DNA from 3 places in the Streptomyces sp. NPDC002467 genome. Region 3 is predicted to be linked to each of the others. Evidence: riboswitches for the same ligand, from Rfam matches in the RefSeq annotation. Region 3 holds a riboswitch; each other region holds the start of a gene.
What was found. A riboswitch is a leader RNA that binds a small molecule or an ion and turns the genes downstream of it on or off. The one in region 3 is predicted to bind cobalamin.
Positions count from the first base shown of each region.

Region 1 (9,482 bases), on a different contig from region 3:
CGCGTGCGTCAGGTTCGGGAAGTACCCGATCCGGACCTCCGAGGCCGACAGCTTCTTGCCGTCGGCCGAGGCCGCGGCGGCCGGCTTGTCCTCGTCCTTCTTCGCCTCGGAACCGTAGCCGCACGCGGTGAGCAGGAGCGGAAGGGTGGCGGTGACGGCGATGGCGCGGAGGGTGGTGAGCGGTCTTGCGGCAGACACGGAGGTGTCCTTTCACGGGATGGGGTGTCGGGGAAGTCATGGGGGCGCGCGGCCGGGGCCTTCGGCACGCACGACACCCACGCCCGGCGTCGGCCGGTCACGGGACCGTCGTCGCAGGCGGAGCAGGGGCAGGGTGTCGTGGGTGCCGCGTGGCCGGGGTGCCGAGCCGCGTACGTCGCACGCCGCGCTCGGAGGTGACGCGGGGCGTGCGGGGCCGGCGGAGGGGGCCGCCGAGCCCGGGCCCGCGGAGCGGGGTGGCGGGGCCGGGGAGCGCTACGAGGATCGGCGCGCGGAACCGGGGCCCGGGTCAGGCGGGCTGACAGATGGCGCTGGACGTACGCACCAGGTCGATGTGCCGGCGGGTGGTGAGGACGGGCAGAAGAATGGCTGATTCATGCATTGCTCGCACGGCCACCTCACCTCATTCCTAGTTTTCCTACCGGGCTGGTAGGCATCTTGGCAGACGTCGAGACTCGCCCCAAGAGGGCGTCCGAATGATGGACGGACTCATCTCGATGTGTGAGAAAGAGCAGGTCGGGCAGGTGCCGACGGCTCAGGGATTGGTCCAGGCCTCGGGAGTGGTCGTCAGCGCGGACACGTCGGCGGGCAGGTCGGCCGCGGCGACGTCGGCGAGCGTCACGCCGTCGAGGATCTCGCGAACGTTGGCGCGAAGGGCGATCCAGAGGGGCAGCAGCGATGTGGCCGGCCCGGTGTAGGAGAGGTCCGGCGGGCGGACTCCGCGCACCGAGACGAGCGGGCCGTCCACGATGCGGATGACGTCCGCGATGGTGATGGACCAGGCGGGCTTGGCCAGCCGGTATCCGCCGTTGCCGCCGCGCTGGCTGAGCACGAGCCCGCCGCGGCGCATGTCGTTCAGGATGCCTTCGAGGAACTTGTGCGGGATGTCCTGGGCGTCGGCGATGGCTTCGGCCTTCACCGGCCCGTCGTCCTCCGACGACGCGAGCTGCAGTGCGGCACGTACCGCGTAGTCCGCCCTGGCTGAGATCCGCATGCGCTCATTATCCCGTACGGATCCGGCCGCGTCCGCCGAGGGCGGGGCCGCCCGGGCGGGGCCGCGCGTCAGCGGAAGACGGCCGCCGGCACGCGGTGGGGGGCGTTGAGGTAGTGCTCGCCGATGGCGCGCAGGCGGTGCGCGACCGGTCGGTGGGCCGTCAGCACGCGGGCGTTGCGCCAGAAGCGGTCCAGGCCGGGGGCGTCGGCGAGTTCCAGCACCCGGGCGGTGATGTGCAGGGTGGCCTTGGAGGTCACCGTCTCGGCCGTGGCGACCAGCGCGGCGACGTCCGCGGGCTCGTCGGCGTCGAGGTGCGTCCCCGTGTCGAGGGCCCGCGCCATCGCCCCGGTCGCCCGGTCGACCACGGCGGTGGCCGTCTGGGCGGCGGAGGCGAGTTCCCCGTACGTCAGCAAGAGGTCCGGGTCCTCGCCGGGCAGCCGGTAGGAGCGACCGCGCCTGCTGAGGTCGCGGGCTTCGGTGAGGGCGCCCTCGGCGATCCCGAGGCCGACGTGACACAGGGCGAGCCGGAGCGCCGGCTCGGCGAGCGCGGTGAAGGGCGCCGTCGACTCCTCGTCGTGCGGCCGGCGCCCGAGCACCTGCTCGGGCGTGACGGCGACCCGCTCCAGGACGAGGTCGCCCGCGCCGGCGACGCGCTGTCCGAGGCGGTCGTGGGCGGGTTCCACGGTCACGCCCTGCGCGCCGGGCGTGATCCGCACGACCAGGACGTCACCGGTGCCGGTACAGACGGCGTCCAGCACGATGCGGTCGGCGACGGCCGCAGCCGTGTGCACGGACCGGCGCCCGTTCAGGACGTAGCCCGACCCGCGGGGCCTCAATGTGAGGTCCGGTCCGGCGTCGTCGTCGTCGGGCGTCGGATTGCCCACCGAGCCGGTCCACAGCCACTGCCCGCGCACCGACGCCTCCTCCAGGTCGGAGGCCTGGAGGAGGCCGGCGTAGAAGCGCGCGCTCCACGCGTGCGCGTAGTGGCGGGCGAGCACCTCGCCGACGGAGCCGTCCGCCGCGGAGATCTCCCGTACGACGGCGCATCCGGTGCGCCAGTCCGCCCCGCGCTCCGGCCCGGGCGGGGTGAGGGCAGCCGGCAGACCGGCCTCGCGCAGCCGCGCCGTCTCGTCGACCGGCGGCCTGCCCGCCCGGTCGCGGGCGACGGCGTCCGCGGCGAGGTCGTCCGCCACGTCGCGAGCGGTACGCAGGAGCGCGTGGCGCTGCTCTTCGGCAGGCCGGACGGCGGTGGTCATGTGGGCTACTCCGGAGCGTCGTCGGGCGGTCCCGGCCGGGTGCCGGATGGCGTGCGGCCGAATCCCACTTTTCCTATCGGATTGATAGGAATACTCTCCGAAGGGGCTTGGCTCGGCAAGACCATGGCCGCATGGTGGACACGTCCGTCCCGCAAGAGGAGACGGTCGGGGCCCGTGTCGCAGCTCACGGTCCGACATGCGCCAACCGGTCCCCACGTCCGGCGCGGTCGGCCTAGGGTGGGCCACGCAGCTGGTTCGCCCCCGTCCGCCAGGCGGGACGCGTCGTAAGAGGGAACCCGGTGGGAATCCGGGACTGCCCCGCAGCGGTGAGCGGGAACGACCGCCGTCATACGCACTGGGACCGGAACCGGTCCTGGGAAGCGACGGCCAGTAGGTGCCCGCCGGGAGACCGGCAGGCGTGCCCGTGAGTCCGAAGACCTGCCCGTTGCCCGTGCGCGATCGACCGCGCACGGTTTCCCGGTGACCTCGTGGGCGGGTCGGCGTGCACCTCGGACGGGACCTCCCGTCGCGTACCCGGACGTACGCGACCACGACGGTCCGCCCGTTCCGGCACCCCTTCGCGCCCTCGGCCCCACCGGGTCCATGGAGACACGCTCGCGAAGGAGAGTTCCGTGACCACCAAGTCCGCAGCCGCGGCAGTACGGGCCACCGTCCACGGCTACCCCCGGCAAGGACCGGACCGCCGGCTGAAGAGGGCCGTCGAGGGCTACTGGAAGGGCCGCACGAGCGCCGAAACCCTCCGGGAGACCGCCCGCGACCTGCGCCGGGACAACTGGGCGCAGCTGACCGGGGCCGGCATCACCGAGGTCCCGACCGGCGACTTCTCGTACTACGACCACGTCCTGGACACCAGCGTCATGGTCGGCGCGATCCCCGCCCGCCACCGCGCCGCCGTCGAAGCCGACGCCCTGGACGGCTACTTCGCGATGGCACGCGGCACGCAGGACGTGGCGCCGCTCGAAATGACCAAGTGGTTCGACACGAACTACCACTACCTGGTCCCCGAACTCGGCCCCGACACCGTGTTCACCGCCGATCCCGCCAAGCAGGTGGCCGAGTTGAAGGAGGCACTGGCCCTCGGTCACACCGCCCGCCCGGTCCTGGTCGGGCCCGTGACGTACCTGCTCCTCGCCAAGCCCGCACCCGGCGTCGACGCCGGCTTCCCGCCGCTGACCCTGCTCGACCGGCTGCTGCCCGTCTACGCCGAGGTCCTCGCCGAACTGCGCGCCGCGGGCGCCGAATGGGTCCAGCTCGACGAACCGGCCCTGGTCCAGGACCGCACCCCGGCCGAACTGAACGCCGTCGCCCGCGCCTACCGGGAACTCGGCGGCCTCACGGAGCGGCCCAGGCTCCTCGTCGCCTCCTACTTCGACCGGCTCGGCGAGGCCCTGCCCGTCCTGGCCAAGGCGCCCGTGGAGGGCCTCGCCCTCGACTTCACCGAAGCCGCCGAGGCGAACCTCCGCGACCTCGCCAAGGCCGGTGGCCTGCCCGGCAAGCGCCTGGTCGCGGGCGTGGTCAACGGCCGCAACGTCTGGATCAACGACTACGCGAAGTCGCTGACCACCCTCGGCACCCTCCTCGGTCTCGCCGACCGCGTCGACGTGGCGGCATCCTGCTCGCTCCTGCACGTACCGCTCGACGCCGACGCCGAGCGTGACATCGCCCCTCAGATCCGGCGCTGGCTCGCCTTCGCCCACCAGAAGACCACCGAGATCGCCACGCTGGCCCGCGGACTCGCCCGGGGCACCGACGCCATCACGGCCGAACTCGCCGCCAACCGGGCCGACCTGGCCTCCCGCGCCGCCTCCCCGATCACCCACGACCCCGCCGTCCGGGCCCGCACCGCAGCGGTCACCGACGCGGACGCCCGCCGCGCCCGCCCCTACGCCGAGCGCGCCGCGGACCAGCGCGCCCGCCTGGGCCTGCCGCTGCTGCCCACCACGACCATCGGCTCCTTCCCGCAGACCGGGGAACTGCGCCGGGCCCGCGCGGACCTGCGATCCGGCCGCATCGACACCGCCGCCTACGAGCAGCGCATCGAGGACGAGATCCGCGAGGTCCTCTCCTTCCAGGAGAAGATCGGGCTCGACGTCCTCGTGCACGGCGAACCCGAACGCAACGACATGGTCCAGTACTTCGCCGAGCAGCTCACCGGTTACCTCGCCACCCAGCACGGCTGGGTCCAGTCCTACGGCACCCGCTACGTACGGCCGCCGGTCCTCGCCGGGGACGTCTCGCGCCCGGAGCCGATGACGGTGCGCTGGACGACGTACGCCCGGTCGCGGACCGGCAAGCCGGTCAAGGGCATGCTCACCGGCCCGGTCACCATGCTCGCCTGGTCCTTCGTGCGCGACGACCAGCCGCTCGCCGAGACCGCGCGACAGGTCGGACTCGCCCTGCGCGACGAGGTCGACGACCTGGAAGCGGCCGGAACCCCGGTGATCCAGGTCGACGAACCCGCCCTGCGCGAAACGCTGCCGCTGCGCGCCGACGGCCACGCCGCGTACCTGGCGTGGGCCACGGAGTCCTTCCGCCTCACCACGAGCGGTGTCCGATCGGACACGCAGATCCACACGCACATGTGCTACGCGGAGTTCGGCGACGTCCTCCGGGCCATCGACGACCTCGACGCCGACGTCATCAGCCTGGAAGCGGCCCGCTCCCACATGCGGGTCGCCGACGAGCTCGCGGGCGCCGGCTATCCCCGCGAGGTCGGCCCCGGAGTCTGGGACATCCACTCGCCGCGCGTCCCCTCCGCCGCCGAGGCCGCGGCCCTCCTGCGCAAGGGACTCGGGGCCATCCCGGCCGAACGGCTCTGGGTCAACCCCGACTGCGGCCTGAAGACCCGCGGCTGGGCCGAGACCCGCGCCTCGCTGGAGAACCTCGTCGCGGCCGCCCGCGAGGTCCGTGCCGAGACCGGTCCCGCCTCCGCCTGATCCGCCTGATCCCGCTCGGGTCCGGGGCGGGCCCTGCGCCCGTCCCGGACCCGCGGTGCGGCTGTTCGCCGACGCCCCGCATCCGTCCGGGCCGCAGGGGCGGAAGAACCGGTGTGACGCCCCCGCGAGGAACGGAGCAGCCCATGGCGACCAGCCCCCGTACCCCGTCCGAACCGGCGCCGGGCCGCACGCTGTGCCTGGTGACCGGTGCCAGCGGCTACATCGGCGGCCGGCTCGTCCCCGACCTGCTCACCGCCGGCCACCACGTGCGCTGCCTCGCCCGTACCCCGGCCCACCTGCGGGACCACCCCTGGGCGGACCGGGTCGAGGTGGCGAGGGGCGACGTCACCGACGCGGAGAGCCTGCGCCCCGCCTTCCGCGACGTGGACGTCGCCTACTACCTGGTGCACTCGCTGGGCGCCGGCCGGGACTTCGAGGAGACCGACCGCAGGGCCGCCCGGACCTTCGCCGAGGAGGCCCGCGCCGCGGGCGTGCGCCGCATCGTCTACCTCGGCGGCCTCACCCCGGTGGACGTCCCCGAGCACGAGCTCTCACCGCACCTGCGCTCGCGCGCCGAGGTCGGCCGGATCCTTCTCGACTCCGGCGTCCCCACCACCGTCCTGCGGGCCGCCGTCGTCATCGGCTCCGGCTCGGCCTCCTTCGAGATGCTCCGCTACCTCACCGAACGGCTCCCCGTGATGGTCACGCCGAGCTGGGTCGGGACCCGCGTCCAGCCCATCGGCGTACGCGACGTACTGCGCTACCTCGTCGGCAGCGCGGCCATGCCGGACGACGTCAACCGCGCCTTCGACATCGGCGGCCCGGACGTCCTCACCTACCACGACATGATGGTCCGGTACGCGTCCGTCGCCGGGCTCCCGAGGCGGCTGATCGTGCCCGTCCCGATGCTCACCCCGGGCCTGTCCAGCCACTGGATCGGCCTGGTCACCCCCGTGCCCGCCGCCCTCGCCCGGCCGCTCGCCGAGTCCCTGCGGTACGAGGTGGTCTGCGCGGAGCACGACATCGCCGCGTACGTGCCGGACGGGCCCGACACCCCGGCCCCCTTCGACCACGCCCTCTCGCTCGCCCTCCAACGCGTCCAGGAGGCCCGCGTCACCACCCGCTGGTCCTCCGCCCTGTTGCCCGGGGCCCCCAGCGACCCCCTGCCCACCGACCCGGACTGGGCGGGCGGCAGCCTCTACACCGACGAGCGCGAACGCACCGTCGACGCCGATCCGCACGCCCTGTGGCAGGTCATCGAGGGCATCGGCGGCGAGAACGGCTGGTACTCCTTCCCGCTGGCCTGGGCCGTACGGGGCTGGTTCGACCGGCTCGCCGGCGGCGCCGGACTGCGCCGCGGGCGGCGCGACGCCCAGCGGCTGCGCGTCGGCGACGCCCTCGACTTCTGGCGGGTCGAGGAGATCGAGCGGGGCACGCTGCTGCGGCTGCGCGCCGAAATGAGGCTGCCGGGGCTCGCGTGGCTGGAGATGCGCGCCGAGCGGGACGACACGGGCCGCACCCGCTACCGCCAGCGCGCCCTCTTCCACCCGCGCGGACTCGTGGGCCAGGTGTACTGGTGGAGCGTGGCACCGTTCCACGCCGTGGTCTTCGGCGGCATGGCCAGGAACATCGCGCGCACGGCGGAGCGGGCCGTCGCCGATCGGACGAAGCAGGGCGTGCCGGGGTGAGGTGCCCGCATCCGGGGCGCCCCCGCACACGGAAGGGGAGTGCAGCACACCAGCACCAGCACAGCAGCCCGCCGGGCGAGCCCCCAGCGGCCCGCCCGGCGGCCGATCCCCGGGAGTGGCGCCATGACCGTCTCCGTCGTCCTCTTCACGTCCGACCTCCGCCTGCACGACCACCCGCCGCTGCGCGCCGCCGTGGACGCGGCGCGCGAGACCGTCCCGCTGTTCGTCCGCGACCCGGCCGTGGACCGGGCCGGCTTCGCGGCGCCCAACCGCCTCGCCTTCCTCGCCGACTGCCTGACCGACCTCGACGCCGGACTGCGGGAGCGGGGCGGGCGGCTCGTCGTGCGCGGCGGCGACACCGCCGCCGAAGTGTGCGCGGTCGTACGGCAGTCCGAGGCCGACGAGGTCCACATGGCCGCCGATCACTCGGCGTTCGCCCGTGCCCGGGAGGAACGCCTGCGCCAGGCCCTGGAGTCCGAGGGACGCCGCCTCTACGTGCACGACGCCGTCACGACCGTGGTGCCGCCGGGCGACGTCACCCCACAGGGCTCCGACCACTTCGCGGTCTTCACCCCGTACTTCAGGCGCTGGTCCGCCGAACCGCTCAGGACCCCGCTCGCGGCGCCCAGGACCGTACGGGTTCCGCACGGGCTGCGCTCCGAGCGACTGCCGACGAGCGCCTCCGTGGCGGACGTCTCCGAAGGACTGGCCACGGGAGGGGAGACCGAGGGCCGCCGGAGGCTCGGGGCCTGGATGTCCCGGCACGCCGACGCCTACGAGGAGCGCCACGACGACCTCGCGGGCGACGCGACCTCGCGCCTCTCCCCGTACCTCCACTTCGGCGCGGTGTCGCCGACCGAGGCCGTGCACCGGGCGCGGTCCCGCGGCGGCGCGGGTGCCGAGGCCTTCGTACGGCAGTTGTGCTGGCGGGACTTCCACCGCCAGGTGCTCGCGGCCCGCCCGGCGACGGCGGTCGAGGACTACCGGCCCCGGCACGACAACTGGCGGCGGGGCGCGGACGCCGAGGCGGACCTGAAGGCGTGGCGCGAGGGGCTGACCGGGTACCCCGTGGTGGACGCCGCCATGCGTCAACTCGCCCACGAGGGCTGGATGCACAACCGGGGACGGCTGCTCGCGGCCTCCTTCCTCAGCAAGACGCTCTACGTCGACTGGAGGGAGGGCGCCCGGCACTTCCTCGACCTCCTCGTGGACGGAGACGTCGCCAACAACCAGCTCAACTGGCAGTGGGTGGCCGGAACGGGGACGGACACCCGACCCCACCGGGTCCTCAACCCCGTCCTCCAGGCCAAGCGGTACGACCCTTACGGCGCCTACGTCCGCCGCTGGGTCCCGGAGCTGGCGGAGCTCCCCGGCTCCTCGATCCACGAACCCTGGAAGCTGAAGGGCCTGGACCGGGCCGCGTACGACTACCCCGACCCGATCGTGGACCTCGCCGACGGCCTCGCCCGCTTCCGGCACGCCCGTGGCAGGGACTGAGACCGGGGGACGTCGAATACGACGCACGATCGATGCGTGTTGAGCCGCCTCCTCCGTTGGTCGGAGGCTGGTGACGCGGGGACCACCCGGCACCGGCAGGAGGACGCGCACATGACCACGGCAGACCTCGAAGCGCCCGACGCGGTGTCCGAGACGGTGTCCGATGCGGCGCCCGAGACGGTGCCCGAGGCGGTTTCGGACGAGGAGATCGGTCGGGGGCTCGCCGCGGGCGACGAGCGCTGCCTGGCCCTCGCGCACCGCCGCTGGGGGCGGCTCGTGCACACCCTCGCGGCCCGGGCCCTGGGCGACCCGCGCGAGGCCGAGGACGTCACCCAGCAGGTCTTCCTCGCGGCCTGGCGGGGCCGCGCCGGATACCGTCCCGAGCGCGGGCCCGTGCCCGCCTGGCTGGTCGGCATCACCCGGCGCAAGACCGCCGACGCCCTCACCGACCGGTCGCGCCGGCTGGACCTCGTGGCCGCCGCGGGCGCGGCGCTGCCGCCGTCCGACGGCACGGGGGAGGGCCCCGAGCACGTCCTCGACCGGGTCGTGGTCACCCGGGAACTCGCGCGCCTGCCGCGCGTCCAGCGCGACGTGCTGACCCTCGCGTACTTCGGGGACCTGACACAGGCGCAGATCGCGCACCGCACGGGCTTGCCCCTGGGCACGGTCAAGAGCCATGCCCGCCGGGGCCTCATCCGGATGCGCCACAGCCTCGTGGCCGGGGCAGGACCGGCCACCCTGATCAGCGGGGGACAGCCCTCGCACTGCTGAGGTCACGGCCGGCCGGCGGCTCCGCGTAACTGCGGGCGAGGACGTCCAGCGCCTCCCTCAGACTCCCCGGGCGGAGCATGCCCGCCTCCACGGCGCGGCCCGC
Region 1 covers NZ_JBIARJ010000006.1:35-9,516, forward strand. The annotation lists partial or broken gene ACFYYJ_RS14405 (sulfate ABC transporter substrate-binding protein) at 1-198, opposite strand, end outside; gene ACFYYJ_RS14410 (putative leader peptide) at 506-598, opposite strand; gene ACFYYJ_RS14415 (RrF2 family transcriptional regulator) at 752-1,210, opposite strand; gene ACFYYJ_RS14420 (acyl-CoA dehydrogenase) at 1,279-2,466, opposite strand; cobalamin riboswitch at 2,752-2,906, shown strand; gene metE (5-methyltetrahydropteroyltriglutamate--homocysteine S-methyltransferase) at 3,099-5,423, shown strand; gene ACFYYJ_RS14430 (SDR family oxidoreductase) at 5,567-7,111, shown strand; gene ACFYYJ_RS14435 (cryptochrome/photolyase family protein) at 7,235-8,608, shown strand; gene ACFYYJ_RS14440 (sigma-70 family RNA polymerase sigma factor) at 8,720-9,379, shown strand; gene ACFYYJ_RS14445 (MerR family transcriptional regulator) at 9,351-9,482, opposite strand, start outside.
Region 1: another riboswitch for cobalamin. It lies ahead of metE (5-methyltetrahydropteroyltriglutamate--homocysteine S-methyltransferase); the one in region 3 lies ahead of ACFYYJ_RS27365 (energy-coupling factor ABC transporter permease).

Region 2 (9,482 bases), on a different contig from region 3:
CGCCGACCTCGGCGGTCAGGAGCCAGCCGGTGCTGCGGAGTCGGACCGCGCCGTCGGACTCGTGGGCGCCGAGGTTTTCGGTCAGGCGGCGGCGCGCGAGCGCCTGAGTGGCGGGATCGACCGAGTTCAGGAGGTGCCGGCCGGGTCCCGTGTCGAGGAGGAAGTCCGCGGCCTCCGCGGCGGTTCGACCCCAGTTCCCGTGCGCCTGGACGTGTGCGGCGCGCACCTCGCGCAGACCCGCCGCACGCAGCAGGCCGGTCGCGGCGTCGGGGTCGGCCAGGGAGAACATGCCCGGTCCACCGGCGGCTCCGAAGCCGCCGATCGGCAGGATGTCCTTGAGCCCGGTGAGCGCGGTCAGCCATTCGTTCCCTTCGGGTCCCGCCGCGCTCAGGAAGGCGATGCGCCCGCCCGGACGCAGGGCGGCAGCGATGTTGGCGAACGCGGCGGCTGGGTCGGAGAAGAACATGACACCGAAGCGGCTCATGGCGACGTCGAAGGCGGCTCGGGGCAGGTCGTGGACCTGCGCGTCGCCGTGCGTGAACGAGATGTTGGCGATGCCTTCCGCGGCGGCGACGGTCCGGGCCTGATCGAGCATGGGGCCGGAGAGGTCGAGGCCCATGGCGTGGCCCTGCTCCGCGGCCCGGGCGGCCAGGCGCGTGGTCGCGCCCGCGCCGCAGCCGATGTCGAGGACGCGCTCCCCGGGACCGATCGACGCGGCCGCCAGGAGCGGCTCGTCGAAGCCGGCGTTGACGGCGTTCCAGCGGTCGTGGTGGGCGGCCCAGTGGGCGCCCTCGTAGCCGTTCCATGCCTGCGCCTGGGCGGTGTTGGCGGTCTGCTGCATGCGGAATGACCTCCGGTCGGGGAGCGGGAGCCCTAGAATGGGCACACGCCCAAACAGTATGGGCAGGCGCCCATACCTGCAATGCCCCTGCCTCAGGAGGAAGTTGATGTCACCTCGCGGAGTAGCCATCGAAGGCCTGCGGGAGCGGTTGTTCGCGGCGGCGGAGCGCGTCCTGGCCCGGGACGGGGCCGCGGCGCTGACCAGCAGGGCCGTCACCGAGGAGGCCGAGTGCGCCAAGGGGGTGCTGCACACGCACTTCGCCGGGCTGGACGAGTTCGTCGCCGCATTGGTCCTGCACCGGTTCGGGGCGGCCGCCGCGCTGTCGGAGGACCTGCCCTCCAGGGCCGGCACCGGATCGCCGGCCGCGAACCTCGCGGATGTGGCTTCGGCGGTGCTGTCCCTGGACCCGGGGCTGGTGGGACTGGCGGTGACCCGGCCGGTGGCGGCCCGGCGCGTCCGGGAGGCCTGGCAGGCGGGGGCGCCGGGGTTCGCGGCGATCCAGGAGGCGGTCAGCGGCTACCTGCGGGCGGAGCAGGACCTCGGGAGGGTCGCGGCACCGATGGACGTGGAGTCGGTGGCGCTCGCACTCGTGGGCACCCTCCACCACCTCCTGATGACCGGCTCCGCGGATGCGGCTCCGGGGGCCCAGGCGCAGGTCGAGCGACTCGTCCGTGCGCTGATCCGTACGGCGTGAAGGCCGTCGACCCGAAAATCGAGTGCGGCGGCGCGGGGTGTCGCCATGAGCGGGCAGGGGGGTTCGCCGGGCCGGACCGGAGGTCGGCGCAACGCGGCCGCCCTTCGCGCGGGCCGACGCCGCGATCGAGGCGGGCGACCGCGCTCTCGCCCGTGGTGTGACCTGCGGGCCGCGGCCGATGCCATCCCCCGTCCCGGCGACAGCCCGCCCTTGCGATCCTTCCGCGCCGGCCGACCAGCCCCCGCCCCGGCGGGGGCCGCCCGGCTCGCGCCCGCCGGGGACTCGGCGGCCGCACCCGCCGCGCGCCGACCGGCGCACGCACCCGCCCTCCGTCCGGGGCGCCCCGGACGTCGTTGCGCGCCATGCCGGTGGTGAGCGGCCCCGGGCGACGGGTCGCGAGGCCGGCGTCCGCCCGCAATCCTTCCGGGGAAGGTGCCTCCGCCCTCCCCGGAACGCCAGCCTATTTCGGGGTACGGGGAGTGACGAGGCCGGATTCGTAGGCGAGGACCACGAGTTGGGCGCGGTCACGGGCGTGGAGTTTGGCCATGGCCCGGTTGATGTGGGTCTTCGCGGTCATCGGGCTGATCACCATGCGCTCGGCGATCCGGTCGTTGGACAGGCCCCGCGCCACGAGCGCGACGGCCTCGCGTTCGCGGCCGGTCAGCTCTGCCAACTCCGTCCCGGCGCCGGTGTGGAGCGGCTGGGAGACGTACCTGTCGATCAGCTTGCGGGTGATCGAGGGGGCGAGCAGGGCGTCGCCGCGTGCGGCCACGCGCACGGAGTGCAGGAAGTCGTCCGGGACGATGTCCTTGACGAGGAATCCGGCCGCGCCGGCGCGCAGCGCGTCGAAGACGTACGCGTCGAGACCGTAGTTGGTCAGGATGACGACGTGTACCCCGGCGAGGGCCGGGTCCGCGGCGATGCGCCGGGTCGCTTCGATGCCGTCGACCACCGGCATCTGGATGTCGATGAGCGCGATGTCGGGCAGGTGGAGCTTGGCGAGCTCCAGGCCCTCCTTGCCGTCGGCGGCCTCGGCCACCACCTCGATGTCGTCCTCCAGGTCCAGGAGCGCGCGGAATCCGCTGCGGATGAGGGGCTGGTCGTCGACCAGCAGGACGCGGATCACGACGTCTGCTCCACGGGGAGTTCGGCCTGGACGCTGAAGCCGCCCCCGTCGCGCGGTTCGGCGCGGAGCAGGCCGCCGAGGGCGGTGACGCGTTCGCGCATGCCGAGCAGCCCGACGCCGGGCGCCGGGGCTGTTCGGCCTGGTCGTCGGCGTGGTGAACCCGTCCGTCGCCGACGGCGGTCCCGGCACCGGCAACGGGGTGGTGGGTGGCGCCTCGGCCGTGGTGCTGGGGCTCATCGCCTCGGTACTCGGCCGGTCGGCCCGGGTCCGGTCCCGCCGCGCCGGACGACCGGCTCCGCGTCCCGACCACCGGTGAGCGGCGGGGCCGGTCCGGCCGGATTCCCCAGGCGGTGGCGATGGCGGTCAGGATCCGGGTGCGGGCCGCCTTCGCCGTGCGCGCGGCAGTCGGCGCTCGTCACCCGTCTGGAGTCCTCGGGCTGTGCAGGCGCCGCGCTCGGCACGACGCTGGAAGCCAAGCCCATGGGACGGCCGGAGAGACGCCCGGCGAGCCGCGGAGCGGTCGGGGGCCGCGCCGCCCCTTCTCCAGGAGCGTGGTTATGGCCCGGAACCGCCGTCTGATCCTCAGCTCACCGTCGGAAGTCTGGGACCTGCTGTCCGACGGCCACCGCTACGGGGAGTGGGTGACGGGAACCCAGCAGGTCCTCGCCGTGGACCCGCAGTGGCCGGCCGTCGGCGCACGGCTGAAGGTCCGCGTCGGCCTCGGCCCCCTCACCCTCGACGACACCTGCGTCGTCCGCATCTGTGAACCGCTGCACCGCCTGCAACTGGAAGCGAAGGCGGGATCCTTCGGCGCGGCTCGCATCGCCATGCAGTTGATCCCGTGGGGCGAGCACACCCTCTTCACCCTCGATTGGCACCCCCTCCGGGGCCCCGGCACGCGGATGCACGGCCTCCCCGTGGACTACGTCGTCGCGGTCCGCAACGGCATGATGCTCACGAAACTGGCGCGGATCGCGGTGCGCGAGCACACCGCGCTCGACCCGGGCCGCGCGACGTCAGGAGCGGCCGGAGCGTCTTTGCCCCGCCCGTGACGGAGCCGGGGCCTCCCGGCGGGGATGCTCGCGGCCGTGACCTAGGGTGGGCCACGCAGCCGGTTCGCCCCCGTCCGCCAGGCGGGACGCGTCGTAAGAGGGAACCCGGTGGGAATCCGGGACTGCCCCGCAGCGGTGAGCGGGAACGACCGCCGTCATACGCACTGGGACCGGAACCGGTCCCGGGAAGCGACGGCCGGTAGGTGCCCGCCGGGAGACCGGCAGGCGTGCCCGCGAGTCCGAAGACCTGCCGCTGCCCGTGCGCGACGAGCGCGTACGGAGACCCGAGGGCCTCGTGGGCGGGCCGGCGGCAGCGGGCACCCCCACCGGTCCCGCCGCTCCTTCGCGCCCCCGGGCACACCACCGGGTCGAGCCACGACTCGCGAAGGAGAGTTCCGTGACCACGGACATCACCCCAGGCTCCCGCGCCCACAAGGCGCCGGCCGACTCCCGTGTGACCCTCGCCCACATCATGAGCGAGCACGACACCAACCTGTACGGCACCATTCACGGCGGCGTCGTCATGAAGCTCATCGACGACGCGGCCGCGGCGTCGGCGGGCCGCCATGCCGACGGACCGGCCGTGACGGTCTCCGTGGACCGCATGACGTTCATCGCCCCCGCCCGCGCCGGGGACCTCCTCACCGTCCACGCCGTGCTCGAACGCGCAGGCCGGACCTCGATGACGGTGGCCGTACGCGTCACCGCGGAACGCTGGAACGCCACCACCACCCCCGCCACCGAGGTGGCCACCGCCCGCCTGACCTTCGTCGCGATCGACGCCGAGGGCCGGCCGCGCGCGGTCCCCGGTCTGTCGGAGGCGTAGACGGCTCCGGCGTCAGGCCCCGGCCGCGTCCGTGCGCTCGGGCGAGCGCGTGAAGCGGACCGGGGCCTGCAAGCGGGCCTTGCGGTCGTCATCGGTCCCGGCCGTAGGGGTGGAACCCTCGGCCCGTCTTGCGGCCCAGCAGCCCGGCCTGCACCATCCGCATCAGCAGCGGCGGCGGAGCGTAGAGGGGTTCCTTGAACTCGTCGTAAAGGGACTCCGCGATGGCGGCGACGGTGTCGAGGCCGATGAGGTCGGCGAGCTTGAGCGGGCCCATGGGATGGGCGCAGCCGAGTTCCATGCCCGCGTCGACGTCTGTCGCGGTGGCGAAGCCGGACTCGACCATGCGGATCGCCGACAACAGGTACGGGACGAGAAGGGCGTTGACGACGAAGCCGGCCCGGTCCCGGGACCGGATCACCGTCTTGCCGAGGCTCTCCCGGGCGAAGGCCTCCACCGTCTCCGCGGTCTCGCCGGAGGTGTGCAGCGAGGCGACCACCTCGACCAGCGGGAGGACGGGCACGGGGTTGAAGAAGTGCAGGCCCACGACCCGGTCCGCGCGCCCGGTGGCCATGCCCAGCCGCATGACGGGCAGCGACGAGGTGTTCGTCGCGAGGATCGCCCCGCGGTCTTCGACGATCTTGTCCAGCGTCGCAAAGGTCTCGATCTTGACGTCCGCGTTCTCGGTCACCGCTTCGATGACGAGCTGCCGGTCGGCGAGGGCGTCGAGGCCACCGGTGAAGACGAGGCGGGCGAGGGCGTCCTCGGCCGAGATCCGGTCGAGCCCGCCCCGCTGGACGGCACGCTCCAAGGAGACGGCGACCCGTTCGCGCGCCGCACGCGCGGCCGTGTCGTCCGCCTCGCAGACGACCGTGTCGAGTCCGGCGCGGGCGCAGACCTCGGCGATGCCGGCGCCCATCCGACCGCCGCCCACGATGCCGACCCGGCGGATACCGGCGCTCATGACCGCTCCTCCCTTCGGCGGACCAGGTGACGGCTGTAGGCGTCGGGGGTGAAGAAGGCGGGCAGGTCCCGCGCCAGGGCGGTGCTCTCCAATACGGCCCTGGCCTCCGGGACGAGGGCGTAGGGCCGCTCCGCGGTGAGCGCGGCGCATTCCTCGTCGAGCACGGCGAGGAGGTCGTCCCGGTCGATCCTCCGGTGGCGCAGCCATTGCCAGAGCTGGGCGCGGGCGATCTCGGCGGTGGCCGCGTCCTCCATGAGGCCGTGGAGGGCGACCGCTCCGTGGCCGCGCAGCCAGGCCTCGAAGTACCGGAGCGAGACCGCCACGTTGGCCCGTACTCCCGCTGCCGTGGGCGGGGCGCTGATGCGGCGCACGGAGAGCAGGTCGGCGGCGCGGACGTGTACGTCCTCGCGGGTCCGGTCGAGCTGGTGGGGCCGTTCGTCGAGGACGGCGTCGAAGACCTCGCGGCAGACGGGGACGAGCGCCGGGTGGGCGACCCAGGAGCCGTCGAAGCCGTCCTCGGCCTCTCGTTCCTTGTCCAGGCGGACCTTGGCCAGGGCCGCCGTGTTCGCGTCGGGGTCCTTGGCCGGCACGTGGGCGGCCATGCCGCCGATGGCGTGCGCGCCGCGCTTGTGGCAGGTGCGGACGAGGAGTTCGGCGTAGGCCCGCATGAAGGGTGCGGTCATGGTGACCTGCGCCCGGTCGGGGAGCTGGAAGTCGGTGCGGTGGCCGAAGGTCTTGACGATGCTGAACAGGTAGTCCCAGCGGCCGGCGTTGAGGCCGGCGCTGTGCTCGCGCAGGGCGTGGAGGATCTCCTCCATCTCGAAGGCCGCGGTGACGGTCTCGATGAGGACGGTGGCGCGGACGGTGCCGCGCGGGATGCCGAGGAGTTCCTGGGCGAGGACGAAGACGTCGTTCCACAGGCGGGCCTCGCCGGCGTTCTCCAGCTTGGGGAGGTAGAAGTACGGGCCGTGCCCCGCGTCGATCTGGCGCTGCGCGCAATGGAAGAAGTACAGCCCGAAGTCGACCAGGGCCGCGGGGACGGGGCGTCCGTCGATCTCCAGGTGCTCTTCGAGCAGGTGCCAGCCGCGGGGCCTGACGACGATGGTCGCGAGGTCCTCCCCAAGGCGGTACTCCTTGCCCTCGGGCGTGGTGAAGTCGATGCGGCGCTCGATCGCGTCGAGCAGGTTGAGCTGGCCGCCGATGACGTTGTTCCAGGTGGGTGCGGTGGCGTCCTCGAAGTCGGCCATCCACACCCGGGCACCGGAGTTGAGCGCGTTGACCGTCATGCGGCGGTCCGGCGGGCCGGTGATCTCCACCCGGCGGTCCTCCAGGCCCGGAGCGGGCGGGGCCACGCGCCAGTGGGGGTCGGCACGGACGGCTGCCGTGGCGATGGAGAAGTCGAGCGGTGATCCCGAGACGAGGCGGTCCTTGCGCCGGATCCGCTCCTTGAGGATGTCCGGGCGGCGGTCGGCGAAGGCCGCGTCGAGTCGGCCGATGAAGTCGAGCGCCTCCGCCGTGAGGATCTCGTCGTGGCGGTCGCCGGGTGCCGCGAGGACCCGGACCCGGTGCGTGGTGACGGTGGTGGTCATGCGGTCTCCTGCCGAGGGTGGGGCGGGGCGTCCAGGCCGTCTCTTTCGGATCTTGCCGGTCAAGCCCGTGTCGTCCGGTGCCGTGCATCGGCGCCTTGGCGGGGCGCCCTTGTACTGGACGTACTCGGGTGTCCCGCCAAGGAGGCGAGGTGCGGTGCCGGGCGGCAGGGGGCACCTCCCAGCCCCCTGGGGCTGGGGGAGGGTGAGTCAAGATCCGGACGAGACGGCCTAGTGGAACTGCTCTTCCTCGGTGGAGCCGGTGAGAGCGGTGGTGGAGGAAGCGGGATTGACGGCGGTGGAGACCAGGTCGAAGTAGCCGGTGCCGACCTCGCGCTGGTGCTTGACGGCGGTGAATCCGTGCTGCTGCGCCGCGAACTCGCGTTCCTGGAGGTCGACGTAGGCGGTCATGCCGTGCTCGGCGTAGCCGCGGGCCAGGTCGAACATGCCGTGGTTGAGGGAGTGGAAGCCGGCCAGCGTGATGAACTGGAACGTGTAGCCCATGGCGCCCAGCTCCTTCTGGAACGTGGCGATCCGGTCGTCGTCCAGGGCCGCCTTCCAGTTGAAGGACGGCGAGCAGTTGTAGGCGAGCATCTGATCCGGGTACCGCGCGTGGATCGCCTCGGCGAACTCGCGGGCCTGGGCGAGGTCCGGGGTGCCGGTCTCGACCCAGATGAGGTCGGCGTACGGGGCGTAGGCGAGACCCCGGGCGATGACGGGTGCCATGCCGTTCCGGACGCGGTGGAACCCCTCCGCGGTCCGCTCGCCGGTGCAGAACCGCGCGTCGCGCTCGTCGACGTCGCTCGTCAGCAGGTTCGCGGCGAGGGCGTCGGTGCGGGCGATGACCAGGGTCGGGGTGTCCGCGATGTCGGCGGCCAGGCGGGCCGCGTTCAGGGTGCGGACGTGCTGGGCGGTGGGGACGAGGACCTTGCCGCCGAGGTGGCCGCACTTCTTCTCGGAGGCAAGCTGGTCCTCGTAGTGGATGCCGGCCGCGCCCGCCGCGATCATCGCCTTCGTCAGCTCGAAGGCGTTCAGCGGACCGCCGAAGCCCGCCTCGGCGTCCGCGACGATCGGGGCCAGCCAGTCGGTCGTGTCGGAGCCGCCTTCGGCGGTGGCGATCTGGTCGGCGCGCAGCAGCGCGTTGTTGATCCGGCGGACCACCTGGGGAACGGAGTTGACCGGGTACAGGGACTGGTCGGGATAGGTGTGGCCGGCCTGGTTGGCGTCGGCGGCCACCTGCCAGCCGGACAGGTAGATCGCCTGGAGGCCGGCCCGCACCTGCTGCACGGCCTGACCGCCGGTCAGCGCGCCCAGGGCGTGGACGTAGTCGAGGTCGTGGAGCTGCCGCCACAGCCGCTCGGCGCCGCGGCGGGCGAGGGTGTGCTCCTCGCGGACGCTGCCGGAGAGCCGGACGACGTCCTCGGCCGTGTAGGTGCGCTCGATGCCCGCCCATCGCGGGTCGTCGGCCCACCGCTGCCTGAGCTGCTCGGCCGCCGCCGTCGTGTTGGTGTCTGCCATGACCGTCACCGTCTCCATGGGTTCGCGTGGTCTGCCAACCTCCCGACTCTCGCGGTGGAAGGTTGGCACTGTGTGCCTTCATCTGAGGTTGCGGGCCGCCGAGCCCTCCAGGGAGGAACTGAGCAATGCCGCAGGTCGGCCTGATCGGACTGGCCGGATTCCCGCCGTCAGGGAGCCGGTCGGGCCCAGCACGCCTGCCTGACCGTCAGGGCCCGGCGGGCCGCACAACAGACTTTGACAGCGGCACGCAGTGCCATCAACGAGGTACGTCTGCCAACTTCTGCGAATCTTCCGCCGCGCGTTTGCCAAGTTTGCGAAGGGTTCACAGCGACGGGATCATGCGTAATCTGAAGCCGGACAGGGCCGGACAGGGCCGGACGGGGCCGGACTAGGCCGGACGAGGCCGGAGGAGACCGGGTGAGCAAGACGTACGCGGGTGCGCGGCTGCGGCGGTTGCGCGAGGAGCGCCGGATGAGCCAGGCGGAGCTGGCGCGCGTCCTGGCCATCTCCCCCAGCTACCTCAACCAGATGGAGCACGACTCCCGGCCCCTCACCGTGCCCGTCCTGCTGCGGCTGACCGAGGCGTTCGGCGTGGACCCCGGCTTCTTCTCGGAACGCGACACCAGCCGCCTCGTCGCCGACCTGCGCGAGGCCCTGGCGGGCGAGATCGCCGCGGCCCGCGTCACCGCCTCCGACCTGGCCGAACTGGCCACGCGGATGCCCGCGGTGGCCTCCGTCCTGCTGGACCTGGGCCGACGCGGGCAAGTACTGGCCGAACGGCTCGCGGACACCGCCGACGGCCGCGACGGCGGCCCGGCCGCGCCGCGTTCACCGCACGAGGAGATCCGCGAGTTCTTCTACCGCCGCCAGAACTACCT
Region 2 covers NZ_JBIARJ010000016.1:59,796-69,277, forward strand. The annotation lists gene ACFYYJ_RS29035 (class I SAM-dependent methyltransferase) at 1-841, opposite strand, end outside; gene ACFYYJ_RS29040 (TetR family transcriptional regulator) at 948-1,535, shown strand; gene ACFYYJ_RS29045 (response regulator) at 1,996-2,661, opposite strand; partial or broken gene ACFYYJ_RS29050 (sensor histidine kinase) at 2,658-2,795, opposite strand; gene ACFYYJ_RS29055 (DUF6223 family protein) at 2,813-2,977, shown strand; gene ACFYYJ_RS29060 (SRPBCC family protein) at 3,219-3,713, shown strand; cobalamin riboswitch at 3,808-3,962, shown strand; gene ACFYYJ_RS29065 (acyl-CoA thioesterase) at 4,111-4,539, shown strand; gene ACFYYJ_RS29070 (3-hydroxybutyryl-CoA dehydrogenase) at 4,628-5,500, opposite strand; gene aceB (malate synthase A) at 5,497-7,089, opposite strand; gene aceA (isocitrate lyase) at 7,318-8,604, opposite strand; gene ACFYYJ_RS29085 (short-chain fatty acyl-CoA regulator family protein) at 9,022-9,482, shown strand, end outside.
Region 2: another riboswitch for cobalamin. It lies ahead of ACFYYJ_RS29065 (acyl-CoA thioesterase); the one in region 3 lies ahead of ACFYYJ_RS27365 (energy-coupling factor ABC transporter permease).

Region 3 (9,482 bases):
CGCGGCCATGTCCTCGACCTCGGCCAGCGCCTCCTCCAGCCAGTGCAGCCAGAACGTCTCCAGGGCGATCCCGCCGTGCAGCACGAGCCGGCGCAGCCGGTCCTCCACGGCGTCGCGCCCGGGCGGGAAGTCCTTCTCCTCGATGGCCTCGTACTGCGCCAACTGCCTCTGGTGCAGCTCCAGATGACGCCGCAGCTCCGGCCCGAGCCCCTGCGGCCCCACGACCCCCGCCGCGCGGATCCGCAGCAACAGCGGGTCCCGCATCGGCTTGGGGTCCTGGCTCTCGCCGACCCAACGCGCGAGCTCGGCGCCGCCCGCCGGCAGCACCTCGTACTCCTTCTTCTGCCCCCGCAACGGCACCTCGCCGGGCAACTCCCGGATCAGCCCCGACTCCTCCAGCCGCCCCAGCTCCCGGTAGATCTGCTGGTGGGTCGCCGACCAGAAGTACCCGATCGACTTGTCGAACCGCCGCGTCAGCTCCAGCCCAGACGAGGGCTTTTCGAGCAGGGCGGTGAGAATGGCGTGCGGGAGCGACATGCCGCCATCCTAGATACGCCGGTCCTGCCGATCCCGCGGCAGCTCCAGGACGGCGATCCCGTTCTCCACGGCCACCGCCACGCGGGTGCCGTCGCCGTGCAGGGCCGTCACGGGGCTGGGGAAGTGCGTGACCCCGTACGCCCCGTCCCGTCGGGGCACCGCCACGTCGGGCCACTCGGCGAGCACGGTGCCGTCCGTGGCGTCCACCAGGCGCGGATGCCCGTACAGGGACAGGACGCGGTTCCCGCCGCAGGGGACGAGCGTGCCCCAGTCGGCGGCGCCCGCGCTCCGGTGGAGCCACCGCGCGGCGGAGCAGGACCAGACGGCCAGCTCCCGCACGCCCAGGGCCCGCTGGTCCTCGCCATCCGCTTCCCCGGCACCCAGGTCCCAGTCGTTCGCGGCCACCGCCAGCCGGTCCGAGTCGAGCCAGCATGCGGAGCTCACTTCGGCGTCCAGCGCCGCGTTCCCCGGGGCCCCCTGCCCGTCGAGCAGCGAGGGGTTCGCCGCAGCCGCCTCCAGGTCGTAGGCGCTCACCAGGCCGAACGGGCTCCACACCCAGCCGGCGGACAGCAGCCGCCTGCCGTCCGGGCTCACGGCGAGCCGGGAGTGGAAGAAGTCGCGGGGCTCGCGCGGCCCGGAGGTGAGCCGCTCCCCGCTCGCGGCGTCCTCGACCTCCAGGACGTTGTACTCCTCCGGGCAGTGGACCAGCACCTCGCGCCCGTCCGGCAGGGTGCCGAGGGCGACGGGGTAGTCGTAGTCCCGGGCGGAGTAGTGGCTCCGGTCCAGCTCCCGCGCGATCCTCTGCCCGTCGAGGAGGAGCGCCTTCGTGCCGCGCTCCTCGTAGACCACCGTCCAGCGGCCGGAGGGCGAGTGCGCGGCCCGGTCGAACTCGTACCCGTACCGGAACCCGCTCGCGTGCTCGGCCCCGTCCGGGGTCCAGCGGCGGAACGCGCCCGCCGCGTCGACCAGTTCGTCGCCGTCCCAGCGGAGGGACCCGGGAGTGCCCGAAGCCTTGAAGATCCTCATGAGCGGCGAACCTACCTACTGCCAGGGGGTCAGCGCCTCCGGGATTCGGGGGCCGGGGGCGTGCGGGTCCAGGAGGCCGTGGGCGCGGAGGACGGCAGTCACCGCCGGGGACCAGGCCTGGCGCAGGCCCGCCTCGGCCAGCAGGGACGGGTCCGAGAGGAGGGTCCCGGCCGGGCCCGTGCGGATGCCCGACGGGGTCAGCACCGCCGCGTCGTCGGCCCAGCGGACCGCCAGGTCCACGTCGTGCGTGGCCATCACCACCGTGGTCCCGGACGCCCGCAGGCCCGCCAGGACGTCCAGGAGCCGCTCCTGCCCGTCCGGGTCGAGCCCGGCCGTCGGCTCGTCCAGGATCAGCACGCGCGGAGCCATCGCCACCGCGCCCGCGATCGCCGCGCGCTTGCGCTGGCCGTAGGAGAGGAGGTGGGTCGGGCGGTCGCGAAGCGCCGTGATGTCCAGGGCCGCCAGGGCCGAGTCGACGCGCTCGCGGACCTCCGGCGCGGGCAGGCCCAGGTTCATCGGGCCGAAGGAGACGTCCTGCTCCACGGAGGCGGCGAACAGCTGGTCGTCCGGGTCCTGGACCACCAGCTGGACCGCCGTCCGCAGCCGGGTCAGGCCCTTGCGGTCGTACGTCACCTCCGCGCCGTCGAGGTGCAGCGAGCCCGAGCCGGGCCGCAGGCCCCCGCTCAGCAGCCGCATCAGCGTGGTCTTGCCCGAGCCGTTGCGGCCCAGCAGCACCAGCGCCCGGCCCCCGGCGATCCCGAAGTCCACGCCGGACAGCACGGCGGGCCCGTCCTCGTAGGCGTAGCCCGCGCCCACCAGCTCCACCAACGGCCTCACAGGTACAGCTCCTTCAGTACGAGGGTCACGGCCACCAGGGCCGACAGCAGTGCGGCGGACGCGGCGAGGAACCGCCACGACAGGGCCGCCTCGGGCACGAGCACCCGCAGCGAGCCGTCGTAGCCGCGCCCCGCCAGGCCCGACTGGAGCCGCGCGGCGCGGTCGAAGGCCCGTACGAACGAGGTCGCGGCCAGGCCGGCCACCGAACGCCAGGCCGCCGCCCGCCCGGTGTTCCCGAGGCGGGCCGCCTGGGCCTGGCGGATGCGGGCCAGCGAGTCGAGCAGCAGGAACGTGATCCGGTACATGACCAGGGCCACGTCCACCACCGGGGCCGGCACGCCCGCCCGGACCAGCCGGGGCAGCACGTCCGACACCGGGGTGGTGAAGGCGAAGAGCAGCACGCCGAGCGAGGCCGCCGAGGTGCGCAGCAGCAGCTCGACGGCGTGCTGGAGCCCGCCGGGGGCCGGCGCGACCCAGCCCCCGGGCCCGCCGACCGAGACCAGCAGCGGCAGCGCCCCGGTGAAGCAGAAGCCGAGCGGGATCCGGAAGGCCCGCCACAGCTGCCGCCGGGCCACTCCGGCGGGCCCGAGCAGGACCGCCAGCGTGGCGGCCCCGACGATCGGCCCCCCGGGCCAGGCCGGCAGGCACACGGCGGTCACCGTGAGCCCGATGCCGAGCAACGCCTTCTCCAGAGGATGCCGCCACCGCCACCGACTGCCGTGCGCGGCGACATCGATGGGCAACACCGTCAGCTCCCCCCGCCGCCGGCCCCGGACCCCGTCTCCGGGCCCTGTCCGGCTGCCACGCCCTCCGCCGCCGGGTCCGCGGCGGCAGCGGCGGCCGCGCCCTGTCGGCGGCCCTTGCGGAGGCCGAAGTAGTACGCCAGTACGCCCGCGCCCAGGGCCGCCTGGAGGGCGAACAGGGCCGATTCGATCTCCGCCGACGGGGGCTCGTACAGCGGTGAGAACCAGGGCTCGTAGTCCGGCTTCAGCTCGGTGATGGCGGCCTCGGCCTGCGCGTCGGCGCCGGTGAACGGCTCCTCCTTGCCCTCGCCGAGCCCCAGCGCGAGCGGGAGCACGGCGAGCGCCGCCACCAGGAACAGCAGCAGGGCGTTGATCTTCGCGTTCCTGCTCACCGGGCCACGGCCTCCTTCGCCTTCGCGACGCCGAGGCGGATCAGGTCCGAACGGCTCGACCGCATCAGCAGCCGCATCACCAGCACGGTCAGCAGCCCCTCGCTCACCGCGAGCGGTATCTGCGTCACCGCGAAGATCCCGCCGAACTTCCCGAGCGCGCCGAGGAAGCCCGTACCCGGGTCCGGGAAGGCCAGCGCCAGCTGCACCGAGGTCACGCAGTAGGTGACCAGGTCGGCGACGAAGGCACCGAAGAACACGGTCACCATCAGCGGCACGTCGAGGCCCCGCAGCAGCCGGTAGATCCCGTAGCCCGCCCACGGCCCGGCGATGGCCATCGAGAAGACGTTGGCGCCGAGGGTGGTCAGCCCGCCGTGCGCCAGCAGCAGCGCCTGGAAGAGCAGGGTGATCGTGCCCAGCACCGCCATGACCGGCGGCCGGAACAGGATCGCTCCGAGCCCCGTGCCCGTCGGGTGCGAGCAACTGCCCGTCACCGAGGGGATCTTCAGCGCGGACAGGACGAAGGTGAACGCTCCGGACGCCCCGAGCAGCAGGGTGCTCTCCGGATTGGCCTTCACCTCACGGGTGAGGGCGCGGACACCGTGTACGACGAAGGGGGCGGACGCGACGCCCCAGGCGGCCGCGTGCCATGGGGGTAGGAACCCCTCGGCTATATGCATGAGTAGGGAAGACCTCTCCAGCACCTCGTGGATGGACAGCGCGCCCCGGCCGGTCTCCTGGCTCACGGGTTCTGATGCCCGGGCCCCGCCTTCCCGGGGCCGTGCGGTCTCCCGCGCGGGCCCAGTGGCTTCCCGTAGGAGTGGAGCCGGACTTCCCGATCACAGTGGCGAGGGCCGCACCGGTTTCCCACCGGTTTCCCGAACACCAAGGCCCACTGACCCTATCCCGTCCGGCCGCGCCCCGATGGCGCCACCTCCCGACCCCGGCCAGGCTGGGGGAGTGACTGCCGAACCCGACTACTCGAACCTCTCCGCCCTCTTCGTGAACTGCACGCTCAAGCGATCGCCCGAGGTCAGCAACACCGAGGGTCTGATCGACAAGAGCCGTGCCGTCATGGAATCGGCCGGAGCCCGTACGTCGCTCATCCGCGCCGTCGACCACGACATCGCGACCGGAGTCTGGCCGGACATGACCGAACACGGCTGGGAGACCGACCAGTGGCCGGTGCTCTACAGCCAGGTGATGGACGCCGACATCCTCGTCCTCTGCGGCCCGATCTGGCTCGGCGACAACAGCTCCGTGATGAAGCAGGTCATCGAACGGCTCTACGCCTGCTCCTCGATCCTGAACGACCAGGGGCAGTACGCCTATTACGGCCGGGTCGGCGGCGCGCTGATCACCGGCAACGAGGACGGCGTCAAACACTGCGCCATGAACGTCCTGTACAGCCTCCAGCACCTCGGCTACGCGATCCCGCCGCAGGCCGACGCGGGCTGGATCGGCGAGGCCGGACCCGGGCCGTCCTACCTCGACCCGGGCTCGGGCGGCCCCGAGAACGACTTCACCAACCGCAACACCACCTTCATGTCCTGGAACCTGATGCACCTGGCCGCCCTCCTCAAGGGCGCGGGCGGCATCCCGGCGCACGGCAACCAGCGCTCCCTGTGGGACGCCGGCTGCCGCTTCGACTTCCCGAACCCCGAGCACCGCTAGGTTCAGCGGGCGATGTCCACGACGAACCGTTCGGGGGAGTGCAGGGGGAAGGCGCGGTAGTAGGGCAGCGTGTCGAAGGCGGCGCCGAAGGTCACGTACCCCTCGAAGTCCCCGGTGAGCGCGATGCCCTTGAGCTTGGGCAGGGCGATCCTCTGCAGCCTGGGTCCGAGGTAGACGTTCCCGCCCGCGTCGTCGTGGGCGGCGGCGGGATGGAGGCGGATCTCCAGGAAGTACCTCCCGGGCAGCGGCACGGGCTTGCCGGACCCGTCTTGGACCAGGTGCGGGACGGGGGTGACGGTCGCGGTGGGGACGTACCCCCGGATGTCGATGACGATCCGGTCATAGGTGGGGTGCCCGGCCCAACGGGCATCGACCACGAGCGGGCTGCCGGACTGCGCCCGGGCGGCGGTGGTGGTGGCGGTGGCGGCCGGTGCGGCGAGCGAGAGCCCCGCGGTGAGCAGGACACCGGAGGCCAGGGCCGCGATCCGGCGGAACTGTCGGTGGATCATGACGTCCCCTCGATTCTCGAGAGACTGGGGACAAACGTGTCAAATGTGAAGACATCGGACGTGCGGCATCGGTTGCACCAGCGGCCGGACCGGTCGACACGACCGGAAGAGGGGCGCCATCGACGGCCCCGACCCGAGGCCGACCGGGCGGCGACCGGCGGCCGACCCGGCGGACACCCCGCATGGGGCGATCCTGCCAGGAAGGGCCGGGCCAGGTCAGGGCGTTTCCGGGGCGATTGCCGGGCAGGTGCTCGCAACCCCATGTCCGCAGGCCGCGTTGGCAGTTGACTGTTTTGGTGGCGGCGGACGTCCGCTGGTACCTTCCGCGCCGCACCCATACTGCATCACAAGGAAGGAAACCGGCGTGACATTCGGGGGACAGAACCCGTACGGCCCGACAGGGCAGCCGAACGGAGGTCAGGCACCGCCATGGCCGGGCGTGCCGCCGCAGCCCGGCTCCCCTCCTTACCCCACCTCGAATCCGTACCCGTACATGCCGCCGTACCCTCCACACGTGGCGCACCGTCCGCTGTGGCAGCAGTTTCGCGATGGCGACTGGCCCCCGTTCCTGGAACTGCTGAAGCGGGTACGCATGAACGGCTGCGCGTGGGTCGCGGTCGCGTTCTGCCTGTGGCCCCTGCTCATCCCCGCCCTGGCCTATCCGCTGGCCCGCTCGGCCCGCCGGCAGGCGCGGGCGACGTTCCCTCCGCACGTCCACCACAGCCTGTCGGATCCGGAGGTGGTGCGCGTACAGAAGATCAGGGCCGTGGTCGCGCTGGTCGCGTCGTTCCTGATCCTCGTCCTCTACGGCACCGAGTCGGACCTTGCCGAGATGCAGGGGCAGTACCTGCTCAGGCTCACCATCACGCCGTGGCTGTTGCTGCTCACCGCACCCTTGGTGATCATGGTCCTCCTGCGGCTCGCACCCGAGGCCGCGAGGCCGGGGATGCGCGCCAGACTCCGGCCCGCCGTGCGCTCGGCCCTCATCTACTTCGGCGCGTTCACGGCCGTGCCGTTGCTCTTCATGGGCACGAAACTCGTCGTCGAGACCTTGCAGTCCTCCCTGTACGGCCCGTTCCTCGCGATTCCCGCGCTCGCGCCGCCGGTGTGGATGCTGTTCTTCGTCTGCTTCGCGTCCGCCACGCTGGTCCGCTCCGCGTTCGGTACCGCCGCGGTGCACGCCGCGCTTCCGGCCCTGCTGACGGGTGTGCTGGTGTGGGAGCTCGCGGTCGTCAACCTGGCCATGACCGGAATGCCGCCGGGCCCGCCGGTCATTCAGATCTGCGCCCTGATCTGCGGTCCGGCATCGGTGTCGGCGGTGGCGTGGTGGGAGATCGGCCGACTGCGCACCATGTACGGGATCACTCTGCGGGGGGAGTGACCGAGGGAACGGGGATGCGAAGGGGAAGGCCCCGGCCGGCGCCGCAGGACGCGACGCCGGCCGGGGCCGGGGGGATCAGCACTCGATGACGTTGACCGCGAGGCCGCCGCGGGCCGTTTCCTTGTACTTGATCTTCATGTCCGCGCCGGTCTCCTTCATGGTCTTGATGACCTTGTCGAGGGAGACCTTGTGGCTGCCGTCGCCGCGCATCGCCATCTTCGCCGCGGTGACCGCCTTGACCGCCGCCATGCCGTTGCGCTCGATGCACGGGATCTGCACCAGGCCGCCGACCGGGTCGCAGGTCAGGCCCAGGTTGTGCTCCATGCCGATCTCGGCCGCGTTCTCCACCTGCTCCGGGGTGCCGCCCAGCACCTCGGCGAGGGCGCCCGCCGCCATCGAGCAGGCCGAGCCCACCTCGCCCTGGCAGCCGACCTCGGCGCCGGAGATGGAGGCGTTCTCCTTGAACAGCATGCCGATCGCACCGGCCGCGAGGAGGAAGCGGACCACGCCGTCCTCGTCCGCGCCGGGGACGAAGTTCATGTAGTAGTGCAGGACGGCCGGGAGGACGCCCGCCGCACCGTTGGTGGGCGCGGTGACGACCCGGCCGCCCGCCGCGTTCTCCTCGTTGACCGCCATCGCGTAGATCGTGGTCCACTCGCTGCGGTGCATCATCGGGTCGCCCTCGGTGCGCAGCTGGCGCGCCGTGGAGGCGGCCCGGCGCTTGACCCGCAGGCCGCCCGGCAGGATGCCCTCGCGGGACATGCCGCGCGCGACGCAGGACTGCATGACGCGCCAGATCTCCAGGAGGCCCTCGCGGATCTCCTCCTCCGTGCGCCAGGCCTTCTCGTTCTCCAGCATGAGGGAGGAGATCGACAGGCCGGTCTCGTTCGCGAGGCGCAGCATCTCGTCGCCGGAGCGGAAGGGGTACTTCAGCACGGTGTCGTCGAGCTTGATGCGGTCCTCGCCGACCGCGTCCTCGTCCACGACGAAGCCGCCGCCGACCGAGTAGTAGGTCTTCTCCAGCAGCGGGGTGCCGGCCGCGTCGTACGCGAAGAGGGTCATGCCGTTCGCGTGGTAGGGCAGCGAGCGCCGGCGGTGCAGGATCAGCTGGTTCGGCTCGTCGAAGTCGATCTCGTGGACCTCGCCTATCTCCGTGCCGAGGAGGCGCAGGCGGCCGGTCTTGCGGATGCGCTCGACCTCGTCGTCCGCCGTCTCCACGTTCACCGTGCGCGGGGAGTGGCCCTCCAGGCCCAGCAGCACCGCCTTGGGGGTGCCGTGGCCGTGGCCGGTCGCACCGAGGGAGCCGAAGAGCTCGGCCCGCACGGACGCCGTCTGGGCGAGTACGCCGTCCTTCTTCAGCCGCGTCACGAACATGCGCGCGGCGCGCATCGGACCGACCGTGTGGGAGGAGGAGGGGCCGATGCCGATGGAGAAGAGGTCGAAGACGGAGATGGCCACTGGCGGACTCCCTTGTCTGCTCGTGGGGTGGGAGGGGGCAGGAGAGGTGTATTGCGGATTTTGTCCGGCAGGCGAGCTTATCGCGGTGAGGTGAACGGCTCGTCTGCCGGACGAGGTGGTGTGCGTTACGCGGACGGGTCGGGCGGGTGCCGGTTCACGCTCCGGAGCCGGTACGTCGCCGCGTGCGGACGGGTCGGCTTCGAGCGTCGGGTCGAGGGCCGGGTCGACGGCGCGGTCGAGGATCGGGTCGGGGTCGGGCAGGCCCGCGTGGTGGGCCTTCACGCCCGCGCCCACGGCCCAGTGGTACGTACCGAGGGCCATGGCCGCCACCAGGGCGATGTCCCGCAGGGACAGGGTGCCGAGGAAGAAGACGATCCACCAGGCGGGGCGAACTGGCGGGCCAGGTCGTGCTCGCCCTTGCGGGAGAGCACCAGCGCGGCGATCGGGGCGGCCGGCAGGGTCAGGGCGGTGACGATGCCGGTGTTCGGCCACTTCGACCGGTACAGCGCGCACGCCGCGAAGACGAAGGTCAGCGGAGACAGGATCCTCGCCGCCGGGAGGCGGAACGGGCGGGGCAGACCGGGCTTCGTGCGGCGGAAGACGCCCACCGCGACGGGGCCGATCAGGTACGAGATCACCATGGCGGCCGAGATGATCGGCGCCAGGGTCTTCCAGCTGCGGCCGACGGTGACCAGGAGCAGGACGGAGAAGCCCAGGTGGGCCGCATCCGCCTGGGGCTTTGGTCATGAGAAGGGCCCGACCCTGTGGAAACCAAGGCCGGGCCCCTTCAGGCCGTTGCCTAGAGCGACGGGTACAGCGGGAACTTAGCGGCGAGCGCGGAGACGCGCGCCTTCAGGTCCGCCGCGTCGTACTCCGGCTTCAGGGCCTGCGCGATGATCTCGGCGACCTCGGTGAACGCCTCGGCGTC
Region 3 covers NZ_JBIARJ010000014.1:185,238-194,719, forward strand. The annotation lists gene ACFYYJ_RS27340 (PadR family transcriptional regulator) at 1-537, opposite strand, end outside; gene ACFYYJ_RS27345 (hypothetical protein) at 547-1,563, opposite strand; gene ACFYYJ_RS27350 (ATP-binding cassette domain-containing protein) at 1,579-2,400, opposite strand; gene cbiQ (cobalt ECF transporter T component CbiQ) at 2,397-3,146, opposite strand; gene ACFYYJ_RS27360 (energy-coupling factor ABC transporter substrate-binding protein) at 3,149-3,535, opposite strand; gene ACFYYJ_RS27365 (energy-coupling factor ABC transporter permease) at 3,532-4,212, opposite strand; cobalamin riboswitch at 4,242-4,437, opposite strand; gene ACFYYJ_RS27370 (flavodoxin family protein) at 4,493-5,206, shown strand; gene ACFYYJ_RS27375 (hypothetical protein) at 5,209-5,715, opposite strand; gene ACFYYJ_RS27380 (hypothetical protein) at 6,230-7,096, shown strand; gene ACFYYJ_RS27385 (L-serine ammonia-lyase) at 7,172-8,554, opposite strand; gene ACFYYJ_RS27390 (hypothetical protein) at 8,833-9,195, opposite strand; gene glyA (serine hydroxymethyltransferase) at 9,354-9,482, opposite strand, start outside.